DNA from 2 places in the Bradyrhizobium sp. WD16 genome. Region 2 is predicted to be linked to the other one. Evidence: predicted binding sites of a transcription regulator. Region 2 holds the regulator's gene; the other holds the start of a gene.
What was found. Region 2 encodes PhoB, which activates phosphate uptake and scavenging genes when phosphate is short. Its sites were predicted from a motif close to TGTCATNNANCTGTCAT; they were not measured.

Region 1: phnC (phosphonate ABC transporter ATP-binding protein) is a predicted target of PhoB. The motif match lies at 3,452-3,468, and genes of this name have one in related genera.

The regions. Positions count from the first base shown of each region.
Region 1 is NZ_CP028908.1:1,161,628-1,172,917, reverse strand. Features, by position in the region: gene DB459_RS05475 (bifunctional serine/threonine-protein kinase/universal stress protein) at 1-274, shown strand, start outside; gene DB459_RS05470 (cytochrome c) at 418-762, shown strand; gene DB459_RS05465 (DUF1045 domain-containing protein) at 784-1,491, opposite strand; gene DB459_RS05460 (alpha-D-ribose 1-methylphosphonate 5-triphosphate diphosphatase) at 1,501-2,685, opposite strand; gene DB459_RS05455 (chloramphenicol acetyltransferase) at 2,753-3,385, opposite strand; gene phnC (phosphonate ABC transporter ATP-binding protein) at 3,583-4,386, shown strand; gene phnD (phosphonate ABC transporter substrate-binding protein) at 4,458-5,396, shown strand; gene phnE (phosphonate ABC transporter, permease protein PhnE) at 5,458-6,339, shown strand; gene phnE (phosphonate ABC transporter, permease protein PhnE) at 6,339-7,205, shown strand; gene phnF (phosphonate metabolism transcriptional regulator PhnF) at 7,313-8,041, opposite strand; gene phnG (phosphonate C-P lyase system protein PhnG) at 8,256-8,666, shown strand; gene phnH (phosphonate C-P lyase system protein PhnH) at 8,669-9,286, shown strand; gene DB459_RS05415 (carbon-phosphorus lyase complex subunit PhnI) at 9,289-10,389, shown strand; gene DB459_RS05410 (alpha-D-ribose 1-methylphosphonate 5-phosphate C-P-lyase PhnJ) at 10,386-11,264, shown strand; gene phnK (phosphonate C-P lyase system protein PhnK) at 11,257-11,290, shown strand, end outside.
Region 2 is NZ_CP028908.1:2,314,672-2,325,961, reverse strand. Features, by position in the region: gene DB459_RS10730 (Hsp33 family molecular chaperone) at 1-734, opposite strand, end outside; gene argF (ornithine carbamoyltransferase) at 752-1,690, opposite strand; gene DB459_RS10720 (aspartate aminotransferase family protein) at 1,690-2,895, opposite strand; gene DB459_RS10715 (GcrA family cell cycle regulator) at 3,353-3,862, shown strand; gene phoB (phosphate regulon transcriptional regulator PhoB) at 4,093-4,794, opposite strand; gene phoU (phosphate signaling complex protein PhoU) at 4,809-5,525, opposite strand; gene pstB (phosphate ABC transporter ATP-binding protein PstB) at 5,552-6,382, opposite strand; gene pstA (phosphate ABC transporter permease PstA) at 6,379-7,176, opposite strand; gene pstC (phosphate ABC transporter permease subunit PstC) at 7,224-8,270, opposite strand; gene pstS (phosphate ABC transporter substrate-binding protein PstS) at 8,390-9,436, opposite strand; gene DB459_RS10680 (ATP-binding protein) at 9,577-10,917, opposite strand; gene DB459_RS10675 (lysylphosphatidylglycerol synthase domain-containing protein) at 10,904-11,290, opposite strand, start outside.

The DNA of each region.
Region 1 (11,290 bases), 1.2 Mb from region 2:
CTGGGCCGAACCTCTCAAGCTCGAGGCCAGCCGGCTCACGGTTCATGTCATCGAGGCGGTGGATCCCGCCGGCGCCATCCTGGAATTCGCCAGGGCCAACCACGTCAACCACGTGCTGCTCGGCGCACGGCAGAACAGCATGATGCGCAAGCTGCTCGGCAGCGTCTCGGCGCGTGTCGCCGCCGAGGCGGGCTGTGCGGTCACCGTGGTCCGTCCCTCGCGCGCCGGCGACGAAACGTCGGAAGATGCCGACATCGAGCTGGCGCTGCCGTAGAGCTCGGACGGCCGGGCAGTTCATTTTGGATCGTCATGGCGGAATTTGATCGCGGCCGTTTGCCGTCACCCTCGTTGATCCACATCAACGCCCGCACCAACCCAGATCCTAATCAGGACAGGATCGGACAGGAGGGCCGCCGGATGTCACGCGTCAAGCCGTATCACGTCGTTCTGGCGGTGGTGCTGATCATCGTCGCGGTGTTCCTGATCCGCGTCCGCCTCGCCGCCGGCGAAGTCGCGCCGGTCGAAGCGGGGCACCGCCTCGCCACCGCCTGGTGCCGGGAGTGCCATGCGGTCGAGCCCGGCGCACTCAACCCCGGCAAGAAGGCGCCCGATTTCGTCGCCATCGCCAATATGCCGTCGAGCACGGAACTGTCGTTGAAGGTGTTTCTCGCCTCCAGCCATCCCACCATGCCCAACATCATTCTGACGTCGACGGATACCGAAGACCTCGTCGCCTATATTCTCAGTCTCAAGCGCAAGTAGTCGGTGCGCGGGTCGTGAGGCTCAGATCGCGGCCAGTGGAAACGCGCGCTGGACGCGGAAGGGCGCCGCGGGCGCGTCCTGCCGGCACAAGGCGATGCGGTCGACGCGGATGGCGGCGACGCCGGTCTGGGCGAAGGCGTCGCGAAGCAAGTCCAGGATGTGCCCCTGCCGCTCGGGCTCGAGGCGGCCGGTCAGGGTCATGTGGAAGCGGAAGTCCTCGCCCACATAAGGATAGCCCCAGCGCTCGAGATGATCGCGCTGACGCGGACTGAGCTGTGCCGGATTGCGCCGCGCCCGGTCGGTGTCGGTCAGTGCGGCGCGGAAGCGGTCGAAGGCGGCGACGCAGTGCTGCGCGAGGTCCGCAAGGGCGGGCGGCTGCTGCTCGGGCACAAGCGCGATGAAATCGCCGATGGCGCGTACGACCGCCGGGAACGTCGGAATGATACGGCGGGCGGCGGTGAAATCCTCGCAGGCAGTAATCAGGCCGGCCTCCGATGTGCCATCGGCCAGGGCGATCGGCGCCTTGAGCGTGGCGTGGAAGCCGTATTTGCGCGGCTCCTCGGTGACGGCGGCCCAGTCGGCCGTCGCGCGTGTCATCGTCTCGGGCAGCGTCAGCGAGGTCCCTCGATAGGCGTCGTAACCGAGCAGGCCGGCGCCGAACCGGTAGAGCGGGCTGTCGGCGTCGGGGACGAAGTAGATCGCGTAGCGGGGGCGGGATGAGTCGGACATGATCTTCGATCAGGCGGCGACGCTGTGCCGGGCACCGGCCGCAGATGACAGCCGCGCCGCCTCGGTGATGTGCACGAGGCGCCCGCCGGCAATCACGGCGACAATTCTTGGGCGCAGTGCCTCGCGCGCGTCGACCAGCAGGATATCGGCGCGGAGGCCCGCGGCAAGCACGCCGCGGTCGGTGAGGCCGGCGGCGGTGGCCGGCCCTTCCGACACCAGCTTCCAGGACTGCGCGAGTGGCCGCACGCCGTCGGCGGCGAGACGGAACGGCGCCAGCAGCGGCGCCGGGTAGTAGTAGTCGGACGCCAGCACCGAGCAGAGCCCCTGGGCGATCATGTCGGCGGCACGTGTCCAGCCGGTATGGCTGGCACCGCGCACCACATTGGGCGCGCCGAAGACGATGAAGTCGCCGGCCGCGGCGGCATCGCGCGCGGTTGCGACATTGACCGGGAATTCGGCGATGCGAATCCCTTCGGCGCGATAGGCCTGGCGCATCGCCGGGGTGTCGTCGTCGTGCGACAGCATGCGCACATTCGCCTCGCGCGCTGCGGCGGCAAGGCGGTTGACGGAGGCCGGAACGTCCCCCGCACGCGCGGCGACCGTCGCGACGAGCGCGTCGAAAGCCTCGCCGCTCAGCCCCGTGCGCTCGACCATCCGGTTTCGCTTGTTGGGCTTGTCGAGGGCGGCGACCGTCGAATCCATGTGATCGTTGAAGGCGAGCAGGTCGATCCGCCGCTCGGCAAGCCAGCGCAGCAAGGTCGGCTCGGCATCGAGATCGTAGGTCTCGTGGCGCAGATGAAAGCGGGTGTCCGCCGCGAACAGCGGCCGCTGGCGCTCGATCGTTTCCAGCAGCCGCGCGGCGTTCTCACCGCTGCGCAGGCCCGGCTCCCACGACCAGGTCGTGGCGTGAAACACTGTGGTGATGCCGTTGGCGATCGCCTGCCGATCGCTGTCGGCCAGGGCGACATCGAGCGGAAAATCGACTCCGGGCCGCGGCATCATCTGACGTTCGAAGGCATCGCCATGGATGTCGACGATGCCCGGCAGGACCAGAAGATCGCTGGCGTCGAGCCGTGCGGCGGCGGTGCCGCCGCCGACCGTCGCAATCAGCGCGCGATCGGTGCAGAGCGTGGTCTCGGCGAATTCGTCGCCGATCAGCGCCCGGCCGCGTTCGATGACAAGTCCCTTGTTCATTGTCAGTCCCGTGGTTTGCGCCGAAATACGCAACGCAGATTGGCAATTTAGATCATGCGCCCGGCCGTTACGCCAGAGCCGCGGCTTCGTGCACGGCGAGGAAATCCTCGATTGCAAGTTGCCGGAAGTCCGGCAAGGCGCGGCGGAGGCGATCGTGATTCCAGTCCCACCAGGCGAGTGCAGTCAGGCGCTCGGCGATCGGCTCGCTGAAGCGGCGGCGGATGATCCGCGCCGGGTTGCCGGCGACGATGGTGTAGGCGGGGACGTCCTTGGTGACGATGGAGGCAGCGGCGATCACCGCTCCGGTGCCGATCTGGCGCCCCGGCAGCACCACGGCGCCGTGACCGATCCAGACGTCGTGACCGATGGTGACCGCATGGCTGCGGCGCCAGTCGAAGAATGCGGCATCATCCTCTTCGCCGGGAAAGTATGTACTGGCGCGATAGGTAAAATGAGCCTGGGTCGCCCGGTGCATGGGATGGTTGCCGGGGTTGATCCGCGTCATCGCGGCAATCGAGCAGAACTTGCCGATGGTGGTGTAGGTGATCTGGCTGTCATTCACCACATAGGAGTAATCGCCTATCGTCACGTCATGAAGAACGGTGCGGGCACCGACCTCGCAATAGGCGCCAAGCCGCGCATCCGTGAGCTGGGCAGACGGGTCGACGGCGGGAACGACGGACAGCATCTTGGCGGTCATGCGGGCCTTCCTGCTTCAAGTCGCATCTGCGCTTGCCGCTGTCTCCGATGCCGCGGTGACGACGTGATGACGGTTCGGTGACAAGCGTCCGTGTCCCCGGTTTCACTGCGTCACTTCGACCGATCGGGCCAAACTGTCATAGAACTGTTGGAACTCCGCGTTAGCCATGGAGCGACCTTGATGGCTCGGAGTTGCGCATGCTGATCGTGGACAAGCTGACCTGTTGTTACGGCGAGAAGGTCGCCGTCGATGGGGCATCGTTCGCGGTCGAACGCGGCAGCTTCGTCGGGGTGATCGGCCGCTCCGGCGCCGGCAAGTCGACCTTGCTGCGCATGATCAATCGCCTGGCCGAGCCGTCCGAAGGGCGCATTTTGTTCGAGGGCACGGATGTCACCGCCCTGAAGGGCCGGGAACTGCGGCGCTGGCGGGCCCGCTCGGCCATGATCTTCCAGCAGTTCAATCTCTCGGGCCGCCTCGACGTGCTGACCAATGTGCTGATGGGTCGCCTCGCCGACGTGCCGTCCTGGCGTTCGCTGTTTCAACTATGGCCCGAGGACGACAAGGCGATCGCGCTGTCGGCGCTCGAGCAATTCGACATCGCGGCCCTGGCGCCGCAGCGCGCGGATCAGCTTTCGGGTGGCCAGCAGCAGCGCGTCGCCATTGCCCGCGCCCTGGTTCAGCAGCCCACCTTGATACTCGCCGACGAGCCGATCGCTTCCCTCGACCCCCGCAACACGAGGATCGTCATGGATGCCCTGCTGCGCATCAACAAGCATTTCGGCATCACGGTGCTGTGCAATTTGCATTCGCTGGATCTGGCGCGCAGTTACTGCGACCGCCTGATCGGCATGGCGCTGGGCCGCGTCGTGTTCGATGGCATGCCGGCCGACCTCACCGACCGCATCGCGCGCGAACTCTATGATCTGGAGGCGGGCGACGTCATGGACGTCCCGGCTCCCGCCGCCGCGCCCGTGCCCGAACTCGGCACCGTCGCCGCGTAAGGGCCGCACGGCGGCCGAAGGGCGGCCTTGATCTCGATTTTTCACTGCTACCCCAGTCCAGGAGACTTTACATGATCGACCGTCGTCATCTTCTCGCCGGTGTCGCTGTTCTCGCCGTGCTCGCCTCGCCGGCCGCGGCGCAGGACTGGAAAGCCAAATACTCCGAGATCAACTTCGCCGTGGTGCCGGCGGAGAACGCCTCCGGCGTGACCGAGCGCTGGACCCCCTTCGCCAACTATCTGTCGAAGGAGCTCGGCATCAAGGTCAACCTCCGCATCGCCAACGACTATGCGGCGGTGATCGAAGGCCAGCGCTCCGGCAACATCCAGCTTGCCAGCTACGGCTCGGCGTCCTTCGCCCGTGCCCGTCTCACTGGCGTCAACACCGACGCCTTTGCCAACGACATCAATGCCGACGGCTCGACCGGCTACTATTCGGTGCTCTTCGTCAAGGCGGCCAGCCCCTACAAGAATGTCGATCAGCTCAAGGGCAAGAATCTCGGCCTCGTCGATCCGAACTCGACCTCGGGCAACAACGTGCCGCGCTTCGAACTCGACAAGATGGGGATCTCCGATCCGGACGCCTATTTCGGCAAGGTCGTCTTCGCCGGCAGCCACGAGAACGCGCTGCTGGCGCTCAGTCAGGGCACCGTCGATGTCGCCGCCAACCAGTGGACCAGCGATGACGATTCGACCCTGGCCCAGATGCTCACCAAGGGCATGCTGAAGAATGCCGACGGTTCGGCGATGAAGAGGGACGATTTCCGCGTCATCCACAAGTCGGCCCAGATCATCAACGGGCCGTATGCCTATTCCTCGGATCTGCCGGAAGCTCTGAAGGCGGCGATCGCCAAGGCGTTCTTCGAGGCGCCGGCCAAGGATAAGGCGGCATTCGATCGTTTGTCGGACGGCCAGAAGAAGGGCTTCCATCCCGCCACCACCAAGGATTGGGACGCTACCGTCGAACTGATCAAGTTCGTCGACCGCCTGCGCAAGAAGAAGGCGTCCTGATCCGCTCACGCGGCGGGGCGCCACGGCCAGGCCGCCGGCGCCCCAGCCCACCGCTCGATCCATGACCTCCGCCGTTTCGATCTTGCCCGAACCGCAGCTTGCGCCGTTGCGCGAGGCGTATCGCCGCGCCGTGGCGCAGCGCCGCCGTCGCGCGGCGCTGGCCGCTGTGGCGGGGCTAGCCGTGCTGGTGCTTGCGGCCCGCGGCGCCGACGTCGATGTCGCGACTTTCCTCGCCAAGATCGGCAACTTTACCAGCTATTTCGACCGCATTCTGCGCCTCGACAGCGGCGCGCGGGCCTGGACCGACTTCGGGGAATGGTTCTGGGGCTTGCGCAAATGGCTGGCCCTGCTCGGCGAGACGGTGCTGATCAGCTATGTCGGCACCATGGCTGGCGCGCTGGCGGCGCTGGCGCTGAACTTCCTCGCGGCCGGCAACACCGCGCCGATCGGCTGGCTCCGCTTCGCCGTACGGCGCTTCCTCGAGTTCTGCAGGACCGTTCCCGACATCGTCTTCGCCCTGATCTTCGTCATAGCCTTCGGTCTCGGGCCCATGGCCGGCGTGCTGGCGATTGCGATCCATTCCGCCGGCGCGCTCGGCAAGCTGTTCGCCGACGTGGTCGAGAATATCGATCCCAAGCCGCTGGAAGGCATTCGCTCGACCGGCGCGAGCTGGATCGCCTGCATGCGATTTGCAGTGCTGCCCCAGGTCGTAGCGGGCTTCGCCAGCTACACGCTGCTGCGTTTCGAGATCAATGTCCGCGGCGCCTCGGTCATGGGCTTCGTCGGCGCCGGCGGCATCGGTCAGGAGTTGATCGTCGCCATCCGCAAATTCTACTATTCCGACGTCAGCGCCATTCTGCTCCTGATCATCGCCGCGGTCTTCATCCTTGATATCGGCACCGGGCTGGTCCGCGGACGCTTTCTCGGCGGGGAGCGTCATTGATGAACATGCCGGAAACCCAGCCGACGCCAGGCCGAACATCGGTCGAGGAGATGCGGGCGCGTTATCCGGATGTGTTCGAGCGGCCGCTGGCCGCGCGGGTTTCGGTGCCGGCGCTGGGCGCGGCGGCGGCCATCCTGTTCGTCTATGGCCTTATCGATCTCGACTTCTCGCCCGCGCGCATGCTGGCCGGCCTGCACCAGCTCGGCTGGTTCACCCTGCTGATGATCCCGCCCAATCCGGGGAGCTCCTTTCCGACCTATCTCGCCGCCATGGGCGAAACGCTCTCCATCGCCATTCTCGGCACGACGCTGGCGGCAATCGCCGCACTGCCGGTCAGCCTGCTTGCAGCGCGCAATGTCATTCCATCCTGGATCCTGCGCTTTCCGGTGCGCCGCGGCTTCGATGCGATCCGCGGCATCGACACCCTGGTCTGGGCCCTGGTGTGGATCAATGTCGTCGGCCTCGGTCCTTTCGCCGGCGTTCTGGCGATTGCGATTTCGGATTTCGGCGCCTTCGGCAAGCTGTTTTCCGAGGCGATCGAATCTGCCGATCGCAAGCCGGTCGAAGGCATCCGCGCCAGCGGCGGCACAGCGCTGCATGAAATCCGCTTCGGCCTGCTGCCGCAGGTGATTCCGGTAATCGCCGGCCAGGTGCTCTACTTCATCGAATCCAACACCCGTTCTGCAACCATCATCGGCATCGTCGGCGCCGGCGGCATCGGCCTGCAGCTCGCGGAGCAGATCCGCGTGCTGGAATGGCAGAAGGTGTCCTTCCTGATCCTGATGATCCTGGCGGCGGTCGCGGTCATCGACTGGATCTCCAGCCGGCTGCGCTTCGCCATCATCGGCCGCCGTGCTGTGGCGTGAGAGTCTAACTCTGAGAGCCGGATCGCCATGCTCCCCACGTTTCTTCCGGGGCGGCTCGTAAGGAGCTGGATGATTTCAGTGTGAGCGGCACAAGCCCGGTCACGTGATCACCCGGTCTCGACCACGAAATCGACGCGGTCGGCGGCGAAGCGGGCGCGGGTCGCGAGGAGCGGCGTGCCGTCGGGCGCGACATCGACGGACTCGACGATTAGCACCGGCCGCCCCAGCGCGAGTTCGAGCCGTACCGCGTCAGATGCCTCGGCGATGGCGGCGGTGATCCTCGTGGCGGAGCGGCGATAGTCACGGATGCCGTAGTGACTGAGCAGCCGCGTCACCGAGCGGGATCGCTCGTAGACCGCGCCGGCGTCGGGAAAGCACTCCGCGACGAGCCAGTTGGTGCTGACGCAGATCGGTGTGCGGTCGGCGAGGCGGACCGAATCGATGCGTGCCAGCGGCGTCCCGGGTTTGACGCCGAGCCGTCGTGCAAGGTCGCGGCCCGCCGGTTCGATGGTCGCGCCGATCAGCTGGCCGCGCGGTTCGCGGCCGCCGGCGCCGACGATTTCGGAGAAGCGGGTGCGCGCCCGCAGCGGATAGGCGAGGCGGGGCGCCTCGACGTAGGTGCCGCTGCCGCGCTCGGCGCGGACCAGCCCGCGCTCGGCCAGCGCCGCCAGGGCGCGGCGGACGGTATGGCGATTGACACCGAAGGCCTCCGCGATCTCGACCTCGCCGGGCAGCTTTTCGCCGGCGGCATAGGTCCCCGCGCCGATGTCGCGCTCGATGGAATCGGCGACGCGCCGCCACAGCGCCACGCCGGCGGTTTCGTCCTGGACGCTCATGCGGCGCTCGCGCCGGGCGGCACGGCACAACTTTCGGATGCGACTGTTCGTGAAATCATCCCCGGTGTCACCAAACGGTCATGGATGCGCGCTATCAAGTTGTCTATAGACATAGACAACTTTGGAAGGGCCCATGTCAAGCAGGGCAACGTCAAGCAGGGCAACACCGGGCGAAACACGCGACGACGACATCACCAGGCGGCGGCAGGCGGCGATGGCCGTGCTGGCACGATCCGCCACGGCGGCGATCGCCGAGCGCATTGCCGCCGTCGAGTTGCCGCCGTTCCAGCGGTTGCGCGCCGGCGAACGAGGTCTCGTCATGGTGCGCGGCCGGATCGGCGGCGACGGCACGCCCTTCAACCTTGGCGAGGCGACCGTCGCCCGGGTGGCGTTGCGGCTCGAAGGCGGCGCCGTCGGTTTCGGCTACGCGCTGGGGCGCGACACCGCCAAGGCCGAATTGATCGCGCTCTGCGACGCCATGATCCAGACCGAGCGGGCGGCAACCATCGAGCGCGAAGTGATTGCGCCGCTGGCGGCGATCATCGCCGTGGGTCGGCGCCGCACCGCGGCGCAGACCGCGGCAACCCGGGTCGATTTCTTCACTCTGGTGCGCGGGGAGGGCTGATCATGGCGCCGACGACAGGGGCCGCCATGGCCTATCCGCCGGAGGTCCTTCATGCCCAGGCGACATTTCGCGCTGCCATGGAGGCGCTGGCCCGGCCAGGGCGGCTGCAGTCCATCGCACTCGCCGCCGAGGCCGCAACCGCGGTGCCGGCGCCGATGACGCGGGGCGCCGCGGTGCTGGCGCGGGCGCTGTTCGACAGCGATACTCCGATCTGGCTCGATGGCGCCATGGCGGCGAACTGCGAGGTCGCCGACTGGCTGCGCTTCCAGACCGGTGCTGCCATCGTCGCCAGTCCGGCGAATGCAGCCTTCGCCCTGATCGCCGAGCCCGATGCGATGCCGCCGTTCGAGTGCTTCGCGCTCGGCAGCAGCGATTATCCGGATCGTTCGACGACATTGATCATCCAGGTGGCGAGCCTTGCGGACGGGCCCGCACTGTCGCTGCGCGGTCCCGGCATCGACGGTATCGCCTCGCTCACCGCGCGCTTGCCGGCCGACCTGCCGGCCAGGCTCGCGGCCAATCGCGGGCTGTTTCCCCGTGGTGTCGATCTCATGCTGGTGGCGGACGACAGCCTTGTCGGCCTGCCGCGCACCACGCGCGTGACAGCGAAGGAGGACTGATCGTGTATGTCGCAGTCAAGGGCGGCGAGCGCGCCATCGACAATGCCCACAAGCTGCTGGCGCAGGCGCGTCGTGGCGATCCCTCGGTGCCAGAACTGTCGCTCGACCAGATCGCCGGCCAGCTTGGTCTCGCTGTCGACCGGGTGATGAGTGAGGGATCGCTTCACGATCGTGAGCTGGCGGCCCTTGCCATCAAGCAGGCGCGTGGCGACCTGATCGAGGCGATCTTCCTGCTGCGTGCCTTTCGCGCGACCTTGCCGCGCTTCGGTTCGACCGAGCCGGTGGACACCTCCGGCATGGAGGTGCGGCGACGCATCTCGTCGACCTTCAAGGACATGCCCGGCGGTCAGGTGCTGGGGCCAACCTTCGACTATACCCACCGGCTGCTCGATCCCGAACTCGCCGACGGCGCAGAGCCGGAGCCGGCGGCGGAAAGCGAGGCGGAGCCGGCGCCGATGCCGCGCGCAACGGATATTCTCGGTCGCGACGGCCTGATCGAGCCGTCACCCCAGGCCGAGCCCGGCGCCGCGGTCGCCGATCTCACCCGCGAGCCCCTGGCCTTTCCCGCCGGGCGGGACTTGCGGCTGCAAAATCTGGCGCGCGGCGACGAAGGTTTCCTCCTGGCGCTGGGCTATTCGACCCAGCGCGGCTATGCCCGCAACCATCCGTTCGCCGGCGAGATCCGCTTCGGCGACGTCGAGGTGCAGTTCTTCGCCGAGGAGGTCGGCTTCGCCGTGCCGCTCGGTACCATCGAACTGAGCGAATGCCAGATGGTCAACCAGTTCACGGGCAGTGCCACCGAGCCGCCGAGCTTCACGCGCGGCTATGGCCTCGCCTTCGGCCAGGCTGAGCGCAAGGTCATGGCGATGGCGCTGGTCGATCGTGCGCTGCGGGCGCGGGAGCTCGGCGAGGAGGCGACGGCGCCGGCCCAGGACGAGGAATTCGTGCTGTCGCATTCGGACAACGTGCAGGCGACCGGCTTCGTCGAGCACCTCAAGCTGCCCCACTACGTCGATTTCCAGTCGGAGCTTGGCCTCATCCGCAAGCTGCGTGAGGAGTTTGCGGCGGGGTCGGCAGATCTGATGCGGGAGGCCGCGGAATGAACGCGCCGACTTACAACTTCGCGTATCTCGACGAGCAGACCAAGCGGATGATCCGCCGCGCCATCCTCAAGGCGATCGCCATTCCCGGCTATCAGGTGCCCTTCGCCAGCCGCGAGATGCCGATGCCCTATGGCTGGGGCACCGGCGGCGTCCAGGTCACGGCGGCGGTGCTCGGCCCCGATGACGTGCTGAAAGTGATCGACCAGGGCTCCGACGACACCACCAATGCGATCTCGATCCGCAAGTTCTTCGCCAGGACGGCAGGCGTCGCCACCACCACCCGCACGGTGGAGGCGAGCGTGATCCAGACCCGCCACCGCATCCCGGAAGTGCCCCTCCGCGATGATCAGGTGCTGGTCTACCAGGTGCCGATCCCCGAGCCGCTGCGCTTCCTGGAGCCGCGGGAGACGGAGACGCGGCGCATGCATGCCCTCGCCGAATACGGGCTGATGCACGTCAAGCTCTATGAGGATATCGCTCGCTTCGGCCATATCGCCACCGCCTATGCCTATCCGGTCAAGGTCGACGACCGCTATGTGATGGATCCGTCGCCGACGCCGAAATTCGACAATCCGAAGATGGACAACTGTCCGGCATTGCAACTGTTCGGCGCCGGCCGCGAGAAGCGGATCTACGCCATCCCGCCCTACACCACGGTGGTTTCGCTCGACTTCGATGACCATCCGTTCGAGGCCTATCGCCACAACGCGCCTTGCGCGCTGTGCGGGGCGGAAGATTCCTATCTCGACGAAATCGTCGTCGACGATGCCGGCGGGCGGATGTTCGTCTGCTCGGATACCGATTATTGCGAGAGCCGCCGGGCCGAAGGTCATTACGGCAGTGCCAATGCGCCGACGGAGCACGTCCATGATTGATACGATGGCCGATGCGCCGCTGCTGA
Region 2 (11,290 bases):
ATCAACGACTGACCTTCCGTCCAGGCGTCGTCTTCGGAGACCTGATGAGGCTCCGTGCCTTCCGGCGCATCGCCAGGATGCAGGTCCGCCTGCCGCGCCCGCTCCGGCGCCTTGGGCAGGAACTGCAGCAGCATGCCGCCGCCACGCCAACGATGGCGCGGACCTTCACCCGAGCGAAACTCCTCGCCAACGGCAAGCCGGACCTTGGTCGGGATCTGCTCCGATCGCAGAAAATATTCATGGGCGGCGTCCTCCAGCGTACCGCCGTCGAGCGCCACGAGTCCCTGGTAGCGCCGCATATCGGAGCCCTGATCGATGGTCATCGCCAGATGGCCGTGACCGAGCAGTTCGCCGGCGCCGAGCCCCGGCTTCAGCCGCGCACTATCGAAACGCGCGTAGCCGCGCAGCCGATCCGGCAATACATAATCGACGACGATCATCGACACCGGCCCGTCGGTCTGGGTCTGCAGCAGGAACCTGCCGTCGAATTTCAGCGACGAACCCAGCAAGGTAGCGAGCACGATGGCTTCGCCAAGCAGCTTGGCTACCGGTTCGGGATAAGCGTGCTTGGTGAGGATCTCGTCGAGCGCGGGGCCGAGCCGGGTCAGACGACCACGAAGGTCCAGTGCCGACACTTCGAACGGCAGCACGGCGTCGTCGACCGGAGTCGCCGAAGGCGCCCGCACCGTTCCATTGTCCTGCGTGCCGTCGTCCTTGATATCGCGATCTGCCATGCCTTGCTCTGCCACGCTCAGGCGACTGCGTCAAAGCACCAGGCGAGGATTCCCTTTTGCGCGTGCAGACGGTTTTCCGCCTCGTCGAACACCACCGACTGGGGACCGTCGATCACCTCGTCGGTCACTTCGTCGCCGCGATGCGCCGGCAGGCAATGCATGAACAGCGCATCCGGTTTGGCCAGCGCCATCAACTCGGCGTTGACCTGATAGGGGCGCAGCAGGTTGTGGCGGTGCTCGCCGTCCTTGTCCCCCATCGACACCCAGGTGTCCGTGACGACGCAGTCGACGCCGCGCACCATCTCCTCGGCATTGGTGCCGGCCACGATGTCCGCGCCGCTCGCCTTGATCCAGTCGCGGAACGCCTTCTTGGGCGCGAGCTCCGGGGGCGTGGCGATCCGGAGCTGAAACTTGAAGCGCTCTGCCGCATGGGCCCAGGAGGCCAGCACGTTGTTGTCGTCGCCGGTCCAGGCGACGGCGCGCCCGGTGATCGGGCCGCGACGCTCCTCGAACGTCATGAGATCGGCCATGACCTGACAAGGATGCGAACGCCGGGTCAGCCCATTGATCACCGGCACCGTGGCATGCGCAGCAAGCTCGAGCAGCGCATCATGGTTGAGGATGCGGATCATGATGGCATCGACGAAGCGCGACAGCACCCGCGCGGTGTCCGCGATGGTCTCGCCGCGCCCGAGCTGCATCTCCTGGCCGGTCAGCATGATCGGCTCGCCGCCAAGCTGACGCATGCCGACGTCGAACGACACGCGGGTCCGCGTCGACGGCTTCTCGAAGATCATCGCCAGCGTCTTGTTGCGGAGCGGCCGATCCGGCGACGCTTCGTCCCGGGCCTGAGCGGCCTTGAGGCGCGCCTTCATGGCCGCGCCAGCGTCGAGCATCGCACGCAGTTCTTCAACCGGCAGTTCGTTGAGATCGAGGAAATGACGCGGCTTGCTCATCAGACGGCTTTCCGCTTCAGCTGTTCGGACAACGACGTGCAGGCGCGCTCCAGGCGCCCCATGGCATCATCGATCTCGGCTTCGGTCACGATCAGCGGCGGCAGCAGCCTGACCACATTGTCGCCCGCGCCGACGGTGAGGAGCTTCTCGTTGCGTAGCGCCGCGACGACATCGCCGGCGGGAACGACCGCCTTGAGGCCGATCAGCAAGCCGTCGCCGCGGACTTCGCTGACGATATCGGGATAACGATCCACCAGCGAGCCGAGCTTCTGCTTCAACAGGCCCGAGATCCGCCGCACGCGGTCCATGAAGCCGGGCGCGAGCATGACGTCGAGCACCGCGCCGGCGGCGGCGATCGCCAGCGGATTGCCGCCAAATGTCGATCCATGGGTGCCGGCGGTCATGCCGGCAGCCGCCTTGGCCGTGGCGAGGCAGGCGCCGATCGGGAAGCCGCCGCCAAGTGCCTTGGCGAGCGCCATCACGTCGGGGATCACGCCGGTGTGCATATACGCGAACAGATCGCCGGTGCGCCCCATGCCGGTCTGCACTTCGTCGAACACCAGCAGCACGTCATTGTCGTCACAGAGCTGGCGCAGTGCCTTGAAGAAGCCCTGCGGCGGCGAACGCACCCCGCCCTCCCCCTGCAGTGGCTCGATCAGGATCCCGGCGGTATGCGGGCCAATGGCGCGCTTGACGGCATCGAGATCGCCGAGCGCCACCTGGTCGAAGCCGTCCACCGGCGGGCCAAACCCTTCGAGGTATTTCTGCTGGCCGCCCGCGGCGAGCGTCGCCAGGGTGCGGCCGTGGAAAGCGCCCTCGAAGGTAATGATGCGATACCGCTCCGGCTTGCCCTTGGCCGCCTGATATTTGCGCGTGACCTTGATCGCCGCTTCCATGGCCTCGGCGCCGGAATTGGCGAAGAAGACGTAATCGGCGAAGGTCGCAGCACACAGCCGGGCCGCGACCTTGTCGCCATCGGGGCTACGGAACAGATTGGACATATGCCACAGCCGCGCCGCCTGGGCCTGCAGCGCCGCGACCAAATGCGGGTGGGCATGGCCGAGCGCGTTCACCGCCACGCCGCTGGTAAAATCGAGATAGCGCTGACCGTCGGTGCCGTAGAGCCAGACGCCTTCGCCACGTTCGAAGGCGAGGTCCACCCGTGCGAAGACCGGCATCAGATGCGAGGTGGCGTTCGTGCTCATGGCGACGTCCGAGTACCCAATTCGGGCAGAAAATACCGACAGACCCGGTGGGCCGGTGGCGGCCAAACCGCGAGATCAGACGATAAGCCTGCCCCTGAAACAAAACGTGCCGCCTCCGCGGGCAGCACGTGATGAACATTCTATTGGCGGCAGGGAGGGTGTCAACTCGGCAGTGATGCCCAAAAGCCGCAGAAAAAACCGATTCGCGCATTTGTCACGGAGAAGGTGTGGACGCCGAGTCCAGCGACTCTTGCGCGTGAGTCACGCCATATTGTAGCGTTTTGGGCGTCGGATACGACATCTCGTTGTAGGCGGTTCAGATCCCTATTGGTCTTGGTCAAGGCGTAAGCGCCCGGTTGCGAAACAGCGACCGGCGAGGGTCAAGGGATTCTGCCGTCAGGGATTTTGACAACTGCAGTCGCCCCGGGCCCGGGGTGCGCACGAAGGGATTAATGCGATGACGGTAATGGGTTGGACCGACGATCGCGTGGAACAGTTGAAGAAGCTGTGGGAGGCCGGCCTGTCGGCCAGCCAGATCGCGGCGGAACTCGGCAACATCACCCGCAACGCCGTGATCGGCAAGGTGCACCGGCTCGGGCTGTCGGGCCGGGCCAAAAGCCCGTCCTCGGCGGCGCCGCGGCAGCGTAAGGCGCGTCCCGCCCAGCACATGATGCGGATCTCGCGCCCGATCGCCCGCGGCAACACCGCGCTCGCCCATGCTTTCGAGGTCGAAGCCGAGCCCGATCCCGTGGCTATCGACAACGTGGTGCCAATGAGCCAGCGCCGATCGCTGCTGGAGCTGACGGAAGCCACCTGTCACTGGCCGGTGGGCGACCCGGGCAGCACCGACTTCTTTTTCTGCGGCGGCAAATCATTGAACGGCCTGCCCTACTGCGCCCATCATTCGCGCGTCGCCTATCAGCCGGCGAGCGACCGGCGGCGCGACCGCCGGCCGAGCGGGAAGTGAGATAACGTACAGCGCGGCGCGGACCTCGAGGCCGAGTGCGAGACATGAGCCGCACTCGCTTTTTATTTTTTTGCGAGTGTCCCTCTGCGAATGACTGTCGCAGCCTGGGGTCCCTCGGAGAAGACGACAACGGCGCCCGCGGGCGCCGTTTTTGTTTTGCTATGTCTTATTTTGCTCACCTGCTCAGACGATTTGTCGAGCAGCGCTCCGGCGTGGCCTGACGCCCCGCCTCACTCGACCTTGGCGAAACGATCGTCCAGGGCATAGCCGGCACCGCGAACCGTGCGGATCGGATCCTGCTCGCGGCCGACATTGAGCAGCTTGCGCAGCCGGCCGATATGCACGTCGACCGTACGCTCGTCGATATAGATATCGCGACCCCAGACGCCGTCGAGCAACTGCTCGCGGCTGAAGACGCGGCCTGGATGCTCGAGGAAGAACTCGAGCAGGCGATATTCGGTCGGTCCAAGATCTATCGGCTGGCCGGAGCGGGCGACGCGGCGCTTGTCGCGATCGAGTTCGATGTCGCCAAAGGTCAGCACCGTGGCCAGCCGCTCGGGGCTCGCTCGCCGCAGCAGACCACGGACCCGCGCCAGCAGTTCCGGCACCGAGAACGGCTTGACGATGTAGTCGTCAGCGCCGGTGGCGAGGCCGCGCACGCGCTCGCTCTCCTCGCCGCGCGCGGTCAGCATGATGATCGGAAGCTGTTTGGTCTCCGGCCGTGCGCGCAGGCGCCGGCAGAGCTCGATGCCCGACAATCCCGGCAGCATCCAGTCCAGCACCACGAGATCGGGGATACGCTCCTTCAGGCGGGTGTCCGCCTCGTCGCCGCGCGCGACCGTCTCGACCTCATAGCCTTCGGCGTCCAGATTGTAGCGCAGGAGCGTGGCCAAGGCCTCTTCGTCTTCAACCACCAGAATTCGAGCGCCCATGTCGTCTCCGTCGATCAGTTGCCGGGAGCCGAGGGAACAAAGGCGGTCATGTCGCCCTTCGGGCGCTGATCCACCATCTGCTGCCCCTCGACCATGTAGAAAACCGTTTCGGCGATATTGGTCGCGTGGTCGCCCATTCGCTCGATGTTCTTGGCGCAGAACATCAGATGCATGCAGAAGCTGATGTTGCGCGGATCTTCCATCATGTAGGTGAGCAGTTCGCGGAACAGCGAAGTGCAAATCGCATCCACCTCCTCATCGCCCTTCCATACAGCCATGGCGGCGGGAAGATCATGGGCGGCATAGGCATCGAGCACCGCCTTGAGCTGCGACTGCACCAGATTGGCCATGTGCTCGAAGCCCCGGATCAGCTTGAGCGGGTGGAAATCGCTGTCGAGCGCGCTGACGCGTTTTCCGATGTTCTTGGCAAGATCACCGATCCGCTCCAGATCCGTGGCGACACGCATGGCGCCGACGATCTCGCGCAGGTCCACCGCCATCGGCTGGCGACGGGCGATGGTCAGGACCGCGCGCTCCTCGATCTCACGCTGCATCCGATCGAGTTCGCCGTCATTGACGACCACTCGCTGGCCGAGAACGACGTCACGCCGGACCAGGGCATCGACCGAATCGACAATCTGGCGTTCGGCGAGACCTCCCATCTCGGCGACCTGCCGCGTCAGTTCCTGCAGATCCTGGTCGAAGGCTTTGCTGGTATGTTCGAAGGCCATAATGTTCTCCTGCGCCTTGCGGCGCCTCAGCCGAAACGGCCGGTGATGTAATCCTGTGTCCGGCGGTCCGACGGCGTGGTGAAGATCTTGGTGGTCGGGCCGAACTCGATCAACTCGCCGAGATACATGAACGCCGTGAAATCGGAGACCCGCGCCGCCTGCTGCATGTTGTGGGTGACGATCACGATTGTGTAGTCGTCCTTCAATTCGTCGATGAGTTCCTCGATCTTGGCGGTCGAGATCGGATCGAGCGCCGAGCAAGGTTCGTCGAACAGGATGACCTCCGGCCGCACCGCCACGGTGCGGGCGATACAGAGCCGCTGCTGCTGACCGCCCGACAGGCTGAGGCCGTTGGCGGAAAGCTTGTCCTTGACCTCCTCCCACAGCGCTGCGCGCCGCAGCGACTGCTCGACCCGCTCGTCGAGATCGCTCTTGGAGAGCTTCTCGTAAAGGCGGATGCCGAAGGCGACGTTCTCATAGATCGACATCGGGAACGGCGTCGGCTTCTGGAACACCATGCCGATCCGGGCACGCAGCAGGTTGAGGTCGAGCCCCGGCTGCAGGATATCGATACCGTCGAAGTCGACGTGCCCGGCTGCGCGCTGGTTCGGATAGAGATCGTACATCCGGTTCAGGATACGCAGCAACGTCGACTTGCCGCAGCCCGACGGGCCGATGAAGGCCGTGACCTTGTTCTCGTACAGAGACATCGAGATGCTCTTGAGCGCCCGCGCCTCACCGTAGAAGAAATCGAGGTCGCGCAGCGCGATCTTGGGCTTGAGCGCGCTCAGGTCCAGCGGCGGTTGCGCCGGGTTCGGGGCGGAGGATGATGACGGCGTCGCTGTGGCGAGGTTCATGACGACTTCCTTGCTCCGGTCAGCGCCCGCGCAACGATGCTGAGCGCGAGCACGGACAGCGTGATGATCAGGGCGCCGGTCCAGGCCAGTTTCTGCCAGTCCTTGTAGGGACTGAGGGCAAACTGGAAGATGACGGCCGGCAGGCTCGCCATCGGCGCGTTGAGGTTGGTGCTGTAGAACTGGTTGTTGAGGGCTGTGAAGAGCAGCGGCGCGGTCTCGCCGCTGACGCGGGCGATCGCCAGCAGAATGCCGGTGATGATGCCGGAACGCGCCGCGCGATAAGCGATCTTCTGGATCATCAGCGAGCGCGGCAGACCGATCGAGGCGGCGGCCTCGCGCATGGTGTTGGGGACCAGCAGCAGCATGTCCTCGGTCGTCCGCACCACCACCGGAATGACGATGACGGCGAGCGCGACGGCACCGGCGATCCCGGAGAAATGTCCCATGGGCCGCACCATCACCTCGTAGATGAAGAGGCCGATGACGATCGAGGGTGCGCTGAGCAGAATGTCGTTGATGAAGCGCACGACGCTCGTCAGCTTATCGTGACGGCCATACTCGGCCATGTAGGTGCCGGCGAGAATGCCGATCGGAGTGCCGATCGCGACGGCGAGGACGGTGGCGATCAGGCTACCGATAATGGCATTGAGCAGCCCGCCATCGGAACCGGGCGGTGGCGTGTTCTCGGTGAAGACCCGCAGCGACAAGCCACTGAAACCTTCCCAGAACAAGGCGCCCAGGATCAGGGCCAGCCAGGACAGTCCGATCAGCGTCGCGCCGACCGACGCCACCATGGCGATGACGTTGCGACGACGTCTCGTGCTGTAGAGCGAAGCATCCATCAGCCGATCCTCCGCTCGATGCGCAGCAGCAGGTAGCGCGCGATCGCCAGCACCACGAACGTAATGAAGAACAGGATGAGGCCGAGCGCGATCAGCGACGAGGTGTAGAGATCGCCGACCGCTTCGGTGAATTCGTTGGCGATGGTCGCCGAGATCGTGGTGCCTGGCGCCAGCAGCGAGGACGAGATCTTGTGGGCATTGCCGATCACGAAGGTCACAGCCATGGTCTCGCCGAGAGCACGACCGAGGCCGAGCATGACCCCGCCGATGACGCCGACCCGGGTGTAGGGCAGCACCACATAGCGCATCACTTCCCAGGTGCTGCAGCCGAGGCCGTAGGCCGCTTCCTTGAGCACCGGCGGCACCGCTTCGAAAACGTCGCGCGAAATCGACGTGACGAACGGCAGGACCATGATGGCAAGGATCAGACCGGCGGTGAAGATGCCGATGCCGTAAGGCGGTCCGGCGAACAGGGCCGACAGGCCGGGCACATTGGCGAAAGTCGCGATCACACCGGGCTGAACATGCTGCTGCAGGAAGGGGGCGAGTACGAACAGCCCCCAGATGCCGTAGATGATGCTGGGAATGCCCGCGAGCAGTTCGATGGCAATGCCGATCGGACGACGCAGCCACATCGGGCAAAGTTCGGTGAGGAACATTGCGATCAAGAGGCCGAACGGCACCGCGATCATCATGGCGATCAGCGACGTGACCAGGGTGCCGTAGATCGGCGCCAGCGCGCCGAATTTCTCAGTAACCGGATTCCAGCTCTGCGACAGAAAGAAATCGAGGCCAAACTCGTTCAGCGCGGGCAACGAGCCGAGAAAGAGCGCAAGCATGACGCCACCGAGCAGCGCGAGCACGAAGATCGCGGCGCTGCGAGTCATCAGCTTGAAGATATTGTCGCTGAGCCGAAGCCGGTCGAGCGCCTTGGCGCGCTCCTCGACATCCTGCCGCGCTCCCACAACCTGCCCTTCCCAAGCCACTTCAACCACGGGCGCCTCCTCGTCCCGCCGCTCGCGGGTCATTACGGCATGCGCTGACATCTTTGCAGCTCCGGCAGACAGGCGCCGATAAACTGCTCGGCGATTCGGCGCTTCGTGCGGATAGTCACGTCGAGATCGAGATGGGCGCGACCCGGAGGCCGCGCCCTCCATTGGCGTTATCAGTTGGAGGCGGCGAACAGCGGCTTGCCGCTGGAGTCCTTGACCTCGGACGACCACACCTTCTGCACCACCTTGACGACGCTGTCGGGCATCGGGATGTAGTCGAGGTCCTGCGCCATCTGATCACCCTTGGCGTAGGCCCAGGCGAAGAACTTGAGCGCTTCGGTGGCCGCGGCGGCGTCCTGCGGCTGCTTCGGCAACAGGATGAAGGTCGCACCTGCGATCGGCCAGGCTTCCGCACCCTTCTCGTCGGTCAGGATCATGTAGAAGCCGGGAGCATGGGCCCAGTCGGCACCGGCGGCGGCAGCCTGGAAGGCACCCGGGGCCGGCGCGACGGTCTTGCCGTCCTTGTTGATCATCTTGGTGGTGGTCAGCTTGTTCTGCTTGGCATAAGCCGACTCGACATAGCCGATCGCGCCCTTGGTCTGGACCACGTTGTTGGCGACGCCTTCGTTGCCCTTGGCGCCGATGCCGGTAGGCCATTCAACCGCGGTGTTGCTGCCGACCTTGCTCTTCCAGTCGGCGCTGACCTTCGCGAGATAGTTGGTGAAGATGAACGTGGTGCCGGAGCCATCGGACCGATGAGCCACGACGATAGCCTGCGACGGCAGCTTGGTGCTCGGGTTGAGCTTTTTGATCGCCGGATCGTCCCAGGCCTTGATCTCGCCGAGATAGATCTTGGCGAGGGTCGGACCGTCGATGGTCAGCTCGCCGCTCTGAATGCCGTCGAGATTCACCACGGGGACGATGCCGCCCATCACCGTGGGGAACTGAATCAGGCCGGCCTTTTCGAGCTCTTCCGGCTTCAGCGGCATGTCGGAGGCGCCGAAGGTCACGGTGCGAGCGGTGATCTGCTTGATGCCGCCGCCGGAGCCGATGGACTGATAATTCAAGCCGTTGCCGGTCTCCTTCTTATAGGCATCAGCCCATTTGGCGTAGATCGGGTAGGGGAAGGTCGCGCCAGCACCGGAAATATCGGCGGCGCGCGCCGGCAGGGTCGCAGCGGCCAGCAGGCCCGCGGCGACGATTGTCTTGATGAAATTCACGGGTTCTCTCCATCTGTGAGCCGGAGCCGGGTCGCTCTCGATCAGGCCCCTGCGGCTTCCTTTAGAAGCCCGCGTTAGAGCTTTTATGAGAGTTCAGTGACACTCATGTGACACAAGCAAGCCATTGTAAAAACTTGGCTTTATGCGCTTTCAGGAGGCTTCGGCTGGGGAAAACAGGCGGTAAAAGTAGCGCCCTGTTTGAGCACGCTCTCGATCACTAGGCGGCCTCGATGGCGGCCAATGATGTGCTTGACCAGCGACAGGCCGAGGCCGGTCCCGCCCTGGGCGCGGCTGTCGCCGACGTCGACCCGGTAGAACCTCTCGGTGAGCCGCGGCAGATGCTCCGGCGCGATACCGGGACCGAAATCCCGTACCATGACCCGCACTTCGGGAGCACCGTCGGTCGCCGGGGCGACCGTCAGGGCGACCATCACCCTGCCGCCCGACGCACCATATTTCAGGGCGTTCTCGATCAGATTCTCGAAGACCCGCAGCAACTCCTCGCGGTCGCCGGCAATGGTCACCGCTCCCGCCGGAAGATCAGTCTCGATCACCACCTGACGTTCCTTGGCCAGCAGCTCGAGTCCGTCGATCACCTCTCGGATGATCGGCACCACATCGACCAGGGTATCCGGTCTAACATGCGCGCTGAGCTCGACACGGGACAGCGACAAGAGATCGTCGATCAGCCGCGCCATGCGCGAGGCCTGGGTATGCATGATGGCGAGAAAGCGCTCACGCGCCTTGGCATCATCCCGCGCCGGCCCCTGCAGCGTATCGATGAAACCCGACAGCGCCGCCAATGGCGTGCGCAGCTCGTGGCTCGCATTGGCAACGAAATCCGCGCGCATTTCCTCGACCCGGCGCAGCGGCGTCTGGTCGTGGAACGTCATCAGCATGCAGTAGTCGGTGCCGCCGAAGGCGGTCGGCACCGCGATCGGCTTGACCACCAGCTCCATCCAGCGGTCAACCGGGACATGATCGACGTAGCTCGTCCGCCGCGGCTGGGCATAGGTGATCGCCTCGCGCAGGGCGGTGATGATCTCCGGCGAACGCAGCGCGAACTGCGCCAGCTCGTTGCGGCGCAGCGCCGGCGCAAGCTGACCTGCCGCGATATTGAAATGAAGCACGCGACCGGCGCGGTCGAGCAGTACGGCGGGATCCGGCATGCCTTCGATCAGGGCCCGCACCACCGGCGTCTCCACCGGCGCCGCCCCGATCGCCTCGCCGCGCGACTGTTGGGCATCATGCAGCTGCCAAGGGATCAAAGCCGCGCCGACGATACAGACGAAGACGGCGATAGCCCGGGCGAACGGCACTCCGCCGAGTACCACCAAAGCGACGAGGGCGAGCGCCGCCACCAGCAGCACCACCGCGGATCGGCGCAGCCGATCCGACCACGGCGCCACCGGCGGTGGCGCCGGCGCGAGGCCGGGCAAAGCCGCACCCGTGGACTGTCCGCTCCGGTCAGATGCCGCCATCACCCTGGTCCCGTAAAATCGTGGGAGGCTGCGCGGTGCTCTCGTCAAGCTTCGCAAGCGCTTCGCGCAGCCGCTTGTTGCGGGCGCCAACGATGACCTCACGAAGCGTCAGGAGCGTGACAGAGAGCACGAACGGCGTGAGATAATAGAGAACCCGGAACAGGAGCATCCCGGCCAGCAGGTCCTCCTTGTCGAACTGCCACAAGCCGACCAGCATGGCGGCGTCGAATACGCCGAGACCACCGGGCGAGTGCGATGCGAAACCGAGCAGCGTCGCCGACACGAAGATGACCGCGACCACGACGAATCCGACATGCGGCTCCTCGGGGATCAGGATGAACATCGCCAGGGCACAGAATCCCAGGTCGATGAT